DNA from 2 places in the Paeniglutamicibacter sp. ZC-3 genome. Region 1 is predicted to be linked to the other one. Evidence: riboswitches for the same ligand, from Rfam matches in the RefSeq annotation. Region 1 holds a riboswitch; the other holds the start of a gene.

Region 1 (4,482 bases):
ATGCGGCTGAGCCGCTTCGTCAGGGCGTCCTTGGTGGCCGTATATCCGTGCCCGACGTGATCGTCGAGGGGAAGCGCGATGTTTTCCATACCTCAAACGGTACCCCCAATGGGTATATTGTCAAGTACCCCCATGGGGTATGTGGGTCAAGGCCTGGGCTGATGCGGTTTCCTGCGGCATTAGAGGGGCGGCTTTGTGAAATCGGCCAATATCGAGGCTGGACCTGCGCGACGTCCGGTAGCGATGGGTTATGAGACATCGCTACCGTGCTCTTTGCCGACGCACCGTTGAGTTTGCGACGCAGTTGGATTTGTGAACACCGAGGTGGATGTTTTCCTATGATTATGCCGACACCCGCGATCTGGCGGATTCCATGGTGCCAGGACCAGTTCCAGACCCAATCCCGGACGACTGCGGAATCGCGCGGAGCTGGGTCAGAGCATCATCAGAATGAATCCCGCGACGGTGCACAGGATTCCCGTCCCCGTAAGTATCCATCCGATGAGCAGGGCGGGGTTCCCCGCCCGGGGCGTTCCCAGCCCCCTTCGGTCAGGATGGGGGCTGGTCGTAATGGATTTCACCTTGGGGGCCGGCAGGCAAACCCAGGGTCTCTGCGGGATCGTGCAGCAGGTGGGAAGTTGAATGTTTCATCGAAGAACACGGCGGCTTCTCCGGGAGAAGGGACTGGATATGAGTGAGCTTTTCAGTTCCTAGTCAGGTACCTATAACAGGCAAATGCCGTGGCTAGGTTCGCTGCTTCGAGGTTGCATCGCCGCGTCGGGCTCAACAGATAACCTCATCGCATCTAAGTGGGATAACGGGAATTTGGGCGCTTTTCGGTCTCAGTGGATGGCCCCTGTGGGCGGCAGTGCCGGGACAACGATGTTGTCAGGCTCTTGTCAGCGTTCAGATTCACCGTATTGCGGCGCGTCCCCGACGGTGCTGGAGAGCACCTCCATCGTTCGGTTCCCGAGACCGCCCATGGCCGGCAGGATGTGGTGGGGGATAAACGCATGTGGGACCCGATTAATATCGAGTCCCACAGCGTGCACCGGCCAGAGGATTTAGGTCTCACCGTTACAGCGACTGCAAGCTCCGTTCAAAAAACCTGCAGTCGCCTAGAAAGAGCTTATCAGAGCGTCGTTTCCAGTCGAAGCATCCGTGGTCGTCTGCGTAGATGAGGACTTCTTCCAGGGGCTGCCCTTGAAACGGATGAACCTCACAACCGCTATGCCGGCCTTTCCCTACTCTTCACCTATCACTTCGGCGATCCGTTGCTGCCACACATGTAGGACCAAGGCGGGATTGGACGTGTTCTGACACATGAACACGCGGAAAGGGGGAAGAACGGAACCAGCCGTAGGCGAGGTCGGCGGCCGTATTCGCGAATGAATCCCATGGCCTCACTTTCGCCCGAAGCCCGAGGCCACGCGTTTGCCCGTCGCATGGATTGATAACGGAATTGTAACTTTCTGTATATACCCCGGTAGAGTTAGACGTTGGGTTTCACTTACGCAAATCCGTCCCGATCCGATTCGCATAACCCTACCGGCGGATCGCGGAGCAAGAATTCCCGGTGGGGGCGGAGGACCCATTCAACCGTTCCTGGTCTTGGACCACGGATCTTGGGGTGAAGCTGAGTCCACTATATAGGCTCAGCCGAGTTGATCTCATGACTCGAATCCGACAGCTAACTTCGCAGGCGATACATGAGAGGTAGACATTTGACTCAGCAGCACACTCCCGGCCGCCGTAGTGCTTCCGGACCCGTTGATGCTACGCCTGCTGACGGTTCACTAGAGCAGATCGCGGACACCGCACCGATCGGTGAAAACACTTCCCGACGTTCCGGTCGACGCGCCCTGAGCGCGGTCCCGGACTCCGTTGAGGCCCCCGACAGCATGCAGTACCTTGGCCGCCGCTTTGCGGCGGGCCTGCGCTACGGCGCATCCCCGGATGCGGACGCAATTGCCGCCAGCGAAATTCCTACTCCCCTGGTTGCTCCCACGACTTCGGTTGCCGCGCCCACCGAAGTCGACGAGCTGGACAATGTCCTAAAGTTCGAGCCCCGGACGCAACGCCCCCGACTTGGGTATGCGCACATGATCGCAGCAGTCGCAGCCGTTTCCGGCCTGGCATTCGCCGCCATCACCCCGGGGCAGGATGTCGAGGAAGCTGCCTCGGAGACCCAGCGCGTCGCCCAGACTGCTGTAGCAGATGTCACGGCCCCGGCCGACGACGAGGTCAAGATCGAGCGCGCCTCGCTGACCAGCGAGTTCACCGAGGAAGACAAGCTGGCAACGGTCGTGACCGCTTCCGGCGGCGACGTCACCAAAGTCGAAAGCGGCGGGGTCCTGGCCCAACCGTTGGACACCGTGCGATTGACTTCGCGTTTCGGGTTCCGGAAGAATCCGACCGGCCCGGGTTTCATGAACCACAACGGGCTGGACTATGGGGCCGCGTGCGGGACCCCTGTGAAGGCCAGTGCCGCCGGCACCGTCGTGCAGTCCGAGTTTGCCGGCCACTCCGGCAACCGCGTGCAGATCGACCATGGCAACGGGCTGGAGACCAGCTACAACCACAATTCGGCCCTCAAGGTGTCCGTGGGACAAAAGGTCAAGCGCGGAGAAGTTGTCGCGCTTGTCGGCACCACGGGCAACTCGACCGGTTGCCACGTCCACCTCGAGGTCATCGTCAACGGCAAGTGGGTAAACCCCGAAAGCTGGTTATAACGGCAATTGTCACTGTTCCGTGACCAAAACGTGACTTGTGGATTAGCTTCATATATTCTAAGTAAGTGATCGGGGATCAACCCTGTTCACCGCCGCGGGAAGTGCCGAGCACTGCCAGCCCACGGTGTCCGTTCACTTACTCGTTTGGCAGTGGCGGGGGACCCACATTCGGTTTCCACACAGGAAGCCTTGGGGTTAAGTGGTTCGGCCTGGCGACCGGATTGCCGAGTGACTCCCACTCGAACCCGACAGCTCACCTCGCAGGCATCAGGAGAGGCATTACTACGTGACTACACGTCAAGCATTGGGCCGCCACCGCGCGACCCCGGTTCGGACCAACCCCCTCGAATCCATCTCAAAGGCCGTTGCCTCGAACGCTGGTTCGGTTGGCCGCCAGGCAGCAGTCGTTGCCGCCGCATCCGGCCTGGTCCTCACTTTGGGCGTTCCCGCCCAGGGTGATGTTTCCCGCGAAGCAAGCGCCGTTCCCGTTGAAGGGCTTAGCCCGGAGCGCGTAGCCGTCAAGGCCGTTTCGGTCTCGGCGTCCAAGGACCTGAACATCGAGCGCGCAGCGTTCACCTCCAAGCCGGCACCCGCCCCGGTCGTCGTCGCCGTGGCCGAGGAAGTTACCCCGCGCTCCAACGACACCGCTCCGGTGACCCGTGCCAGCACCAACTCGAAGTCCACCGCTCCGGCGACCCGTGCCAGCAGCGCCTCGGACGCCAGCGCTCCGATGACCCGCTCGAACCGAGATTCCGCCCCTAAGGCCGCCGAGGCCCCCAAGGTCAAGAGCGACTCGATGAACACCGCCAACCTCTCCGGCATCGCGGCAACCGCGGCCAAGTACGGAGGTGTTCCCTACGTCTGGGGCGGCAACACCCCCTCGGGCTGGGACTGCTCCGGCTTCGTCAAGTACGTCTACGCACAGCACGGCATCAACATCGCCCGCGGCACCTCGGCCATCCGCGCATCGGGCCAGTTCGTTCGCACCAGCTCCCCGAAGCCGGGCGACCTCGTCTTCCAGAACGGTGGCGGCCACGTCGGCATCTACCTCGGTGGCGGCAAGATGATCGGTGCGCAGAATCCGACGACGGACACCCTGCTCCACGATGTTACGCGTAACCCCCTCTACGGGTACTACACCCTCAAGGGCTAAGCACAGGCGTTCCGGGGCCCCCGATCGATCCGCAAGGATCGATCGGGGGCCCCGTTTCTTTTTACAAGGATTTTTCAAATGGCTGGTTCTTGGCATCACGCCAGCGATCAAAACGCCACTTTTGATAAATAGTCGCAGGACAGCCGACACGACGGTAAATTCCCCTCCGAAAACCCCCACCGAACCCTTATCGCGTCGAAAAGGGATATGTACCGTTTGTGGTGGAGGGATCTGTAGGAGTTCCCATGCCGGCCAGATGCCGATCGTCCATGAGGCCCCGCAAAGTCATGTCCGGGGTATCCCGAAGGCCGGAAGGCTCAGTGTTCTGATAGATGGAGACCCCGCCTGGTAACGGGCCTCTGCACGCGCGGTCCCGTCGGCAACAACCTGTGAGCTTGCAAGGAATGCACGGGCGGTAGCAACGCACACATTGCTGGGCGCGATCGCTGCGGCTAGCATCGGGAAATGCGCAGGAGGAACGAATTCCGTGTTGGGGCCATGGCCGGATGCATCGGGCTGGGGCTGCTGTTGGCAGGATGTTCTTCCCAGGATCCGATCCCTGAAACCCGCCCTGGCGCGGCTTCCAAGGATGGGATC
Region 2 (4,482 bases), on a different contig from region 1:
GCGGTCCTTGGCGGCTGCGAGTTCGGCTATCCGCGACTTCAGCGCCACGGTGTCGATGCCCGGTCCGCGCTTGAGGCCCAGCCGGGCACCCGCGGTATCGATCAGGTCGATGGCCTTGTCCGGCAGGAACCTGTCGGTCACGTAGCGGGCCGACATTTCCACCGCGGCGCGGATCGCCTCGTCGGTGTAGGTGACCCGGTGGTGCTGCGCGTACCTTTCCTTCAATCCGTGCAGGATCGTTACGGCGTCCTCAATGGAGGGCTCGCCGATGGTCACAGGCTGGAAGCGGCGTTCCAAGGCGGGATCCTTCTCGACCTTGCGGTATTCGGCCAGCGTGGTGGCGCCGATGAGGTGAAGTTCGCCGCGGGCCAGCCGTGGCTTGAGGATGTTGCCGGCATCCATGGAGCCCTCGCCGCCTGAGCCGGCGCCCACCACGGTGTGCAGCTCGTCGATGAAGACGATCACTTCCCCGTCCTGCGCGGCGATCTCGTCCATGGTCTGGGTCAGGCGCTCCTCGAAGTCGCCGCGGTAGCGGGTGCCGGCGACCATGGCCGGCAAGTCGAGCGCGATGATGCGCTTGCCTGCCAGCTGATCCGGCACCTCGCCGGCGACGATGGCGCGGGCGAGGCCCTCGACAACGGCGGTTTTCCCGACGCCGGCCTCGCCGATCAGCACCGGGTTGTTCTTCGTGCGCCGGGCCAGGATCTCGATGGTCTGCTCGATCTCCTGCGTGCGGCCGATCACCGGGTCCAGCCCGTCCTCGGCGGCCCGGGCGGTCAGGTCCATGCCGAATTTCTCCAGCAGTGGCGTCTCACCCTTGGCGGGCTGGTTGGCCTCGGCGGATTTCCGCTGGGTCGGAGATGAACCGGAGCGTTGTTGTTCGGCACCCTCGGCGGCGGCCTGCAGGGTCTGCGGAGTGACTCCGGCGGCGCCGAGCACCTGCCCGGCCGGGGATTCGGTGTTGAGCACGAACGCCAGGAACAGGTGTTCGGGATCGATGTAGGTTGAGCCGAAGGCGCGGGCGACCTGGTAGGCGTCGAGCAGGGCGCGCTGGGCCGATGGGGTCAGCGCGGGAGCGGATTCGGAGTGTCGCGGCCCGGATTCGGGCAAGCGCTGTTCGGCGTCGCGGGCAATCGCTCCGGCGTCGGCCCCGGAGCGGCGCAGGGCCTCGTCGACGGGCTCGATCTCGAGCATCACGCGCAGCAAGTGCAGCGCGTCGATGTCGGTGTGGCCGTGTTCAACGGCGAATTGCGCGGCACGGGTCAGTACCTCGTGCGTGTGGCGGCTGAGCAGTCGGGTGATGTCGACGGGGCGCCCGAAGCGGCTGGTGCGCTGGCCTTGCAGGTAGCGCGCCAGGAAATCCTCGAAAGAGCCGTTGCCGGCGCCGGATGGGCCAAAGAATGCTGGCATGTTTCCTCCTATTGGATACTTGAGTGCTCTTGGCTCAAGTTAACGCGGATGCCAACAGGATATTCCCGGGCATGATTCCGGCGGGGCAATGTTCGCCGACGGCGAGATGCCGGGGGCGACGGCCTGGAGATGCTTTCAGCACGGCAGCACGGAATATGCCTGCTTCAGGGTGTCACCAGCCGCTTGCCCTTCAGGCAAGCGGCTGGTGGGGGACGGTGGTCCTTCTTGCCCGAGGCGTGGAGGTGCCAGTGTTCCCTTTTCCGCACGCCGAGACGCAGGCAGGTGATAGTCCTGTCCATCAACAAGGACTTCGCCGCGGCCACAATGTTCCCGTTAAGGAAGAAGGTCCAACCCAGGATGGATTTGCGGGTCTTCACCTACTGAACCTGCCGCATTATCCGCAACTGGTTGAAGGCGTGGTGATCCGCAATGGAGGGAATCAGCCCGACGACCGGCTTGGACTGCACCATCCGCGCCGCCGCAGAGCCCGGGCCCACCGTCTACTTGATCACATTTAAGCTACCGTCCCGGGGGAGCTCCTGACTATTGCCATCCAGATGGAATCCGGGCTGCTGGCGCAGCCCTACTATGACGCCATCCGACCGGGCTCCTAGTCACCATGGAAAGGGCCGGAAGTCCGCACTTGTGCGGGTATACGGGATCGAGGTAGCGAGAGCCATCGACCGGTGTCGGCATCCACGTATTTGTCCGCCGCATGGATTGATAACGGAATTGTAACTTTTGTATTTACCCTCGTAGGGTTTTACATCGGGTCGCATCTAGGCAACCCAGTCCCGATCCGGTTCGCCCAACCCTACCGGCGGATCGCGGAGTAAAAATTCCCGGTAGGGGCGGAGGACCCAATCAACCGATCCTGGTCTTGCACCATGGATCTCGGGGTGAAGTTGAGTCCACCTTGGTGGGCTCGGCCGAGTTAATCTCATGACTCGAATCCGACAGCTAACTTCGCAGGCGATACATGAGAGGTAATCATTTGACCCAGCACCATAATTCCGCGCGCCGCCGCGCGTCCGGCCCCGTTGATGCCAAGCCCGCCAACGCTTCCATGGAGCAAATCGCGAACGGCGAAAACACTTCCCGGCGGTCGGGCCGCCGCGCACTCGGCGCGGTCCCGGATTCCGCGCAATCCCCGAATGACACGGAGTATGCCGGCCGCCGATTCGTGGCAAGCCTCCGCTATGGAGCGGCCCCGGACGCTTCATCCATGGCCGCCGCCGAAGTCCCTTCCGCATCTGGTGCACAGTCGGTGCCCCTGCCGATGCCTGCGGAAGCCGGCAAACTGGACAGCGTTCGGAAGTTCGCCCCCCGGAACCGGCGCCCCCGCCTCGGGTTGGCGCACAAGCTCGCAGCAGTCGCCGCCGTGTCCGCCCTGGCATTCGCTGCCGCCCCCGCGCAGGAGGCCGAGGAGGTTGCCCCAGAGCCCCAGCGCGTCGCCCAGACCGCCGTCGCGGATGTCAAAGCCCCGGCCAGCGACAAGCTCACGGTCGATCGCGCCTCGGTGACCAGCAAGTTCATCAAGGTGGAAAAGAAGGAAAAGAAGCCGGCCCCTGTCACGACCGTTGCCGCCGCAAAGGTCGCCAAGGACGCCAAGCCGGCGCCCGCCGCCACCGCTGACACCGGAAAAGTCACCAAGCTCGCCCAGCCGGTGGACAGCATCCGGTTGACGTCGCGCTTTGGTTTCCGCAAGAACCCGACCGGTCCGGGGTACATGAACCACAACGGCCTGGACTACGCAGTTCCCATGGGTACGCCGATCAAGGCAAGCGCCGCCGGCACCGTCGTGCAGGCCGAATGGGCCGGCCACTCCGGCAACCGCGTCAAAATCGACCACGGCAACGGGCTGGAAACCAGCTACAACCACAACTCGGCCCTCAAGGTGTCCGTGGGACAAAAGGTCGGGCGCGGCGAGGTCGTCGCCCTGGCTGGCAGCACGGGCAACTCAACAGGCCCCCACCTGCACCTCGAGGTCATCGTCAACGGCAAGTGGGTCAATCCCGAGGGCTGGCTATAACGGCCAGGACTCGCCGATTTTTGGCGGACTTCATTTCGTATACCTCGAGAAGGCGTCCTGCAAAGCTGAAACGATCCAGATCACCACGGCAATGACCGCAAGAACGCCCACGATTCTCCCTACGCGGCCGCTTCCGAGCATCCAAGAATGTGTTGCTCGTCACGGCCGTGTGGGGAATCGAGATGCCCATTGCGTGGTTGACATTGATTGACGCATCAAGCAGCACCCCCCGAAAAAACAGGAGACTTCCTCTTATGGCAACCACCGTCCTGACCCTCGTCGGTTCCCTCCGCAACGGTTCCACCAACCAGCAGCTGGCCGAGGCCACCGTCGCGAACGCCCCTGAGGGCGTTGAGGTAAACCTTTACGCCGGCATCGAGGACATTCCGTTCTACAACGAGGACATCGACGTCGAGGGACAGGTTCCGGCTGCTGCCGTCGCGCTGCGCGAAGCCGCCGGTGCGGCCGACGCCCTGCTGCTGGTTTCCCCCGAGTACAACGGCACCATGCCTGCAGTGCTGAAGAACGCCATCGACTGGCTTTCCCGCCCGATGGGCGCCGGTGCCGTCTTCGGCAAGCCCGCCGCCGTCATCGGCACCGCCTACGGCCAGTTCGGTGGCGTGTGGGCCCAGGACGAGGCCCGCAAGGCCGTCGGCATCGCCGGCGCCACCGTGCTGGAAGACGTCAAGCTCTCCATCCCGGGTTCGCTGGTCCGCTTCGCCGAGACCCACCCGATGGACGACGCAGAGGTTGTCGGCCAGGTTTCGGCAGTGCTCGAGGGCATCCGCGCCGCCGCCGAAAGCAACTAGTCCAGAAATGGCATTGACCCTTCGGGGTCGAAGAGTGCACCTGTGGCCGGTACCTGTTTCGGGTGCCGGCCACAAGCGTCTGCTGCGGCGGCACATGGCTAGTATTGGCACATGAACGACGTGATGACGCTGCGCTTCCTGGCCGCACCGACCGATGTTTCCGAAGACGGGCTCACGGTCCAGGCCGGGCGCGTGCTCGAGTGGATCGACAAGGCCGGCTACGCCTGCGCC

The links. Region 1 has a riboswitch for cyclic di-AMP ahead of OIU93_RS18325 (C40 family peptidase). Riboswitches for the same ligand answer to the same signal wherever they lie in the genome.
Region 2: another riboswitch for cyclic di-AMP. It lies ahead of OIU93_RS16215 (M23 family metallopeptidase); the one in region 1 lies ahead of OIU93_RS18325 (C40 family peptidase).

The regions. Positions count from the first base shown of each region.
Region 1 is NZ_JAOYTG010000024.1:57,034-61,515, reverse strand. It holds gene OIU93_RS18335 (metal-sensitive transcriptional regulator) at 1-89, opposite strand, end outside; cyclic di-AMP (ydaO/yuaA leader) riboswitch at 1,541-1,721, shown strand; gene OIU93_RS18330 (M23 family metallopeptidase) at 1,902-2,732, shown strand; cyclic di-AMP (ydaO/yuaA leader) riboswitch at 2,835-3,013, shown strand; gene OIU93_RS18325 (C40 family peptidase) at 3,019-3,885, shown strand; gene OIU93_RS18320 (glycoside hydrolase family 16 protein) at 4,351-4,482, shown strand, end outside.
Region 2 is NZ_JAOYTG010000018.1:47,403-51,884, forward strand. It holds gene OIU93_RS16210 (ATP-dependent Clp protease ATP-binding subunit) at 1-1,410, opposite strand, end outside; cyclic di-AMP (ydaO/yuaA leader) riboswitch at 2,208-2,401, shown strand; gene OIU93_RS16215 (M23 family metallopeptidase) at 2,636-3,442, shown strand; gene OIU93_RS16220 (NAD(P)H-dependent oxidoreductase) at 3,697-4,251, shown strand; gene OIU93_RS16225 (acyl-CoA thioesterase) at 4,363-4,482, shown strand, end outside.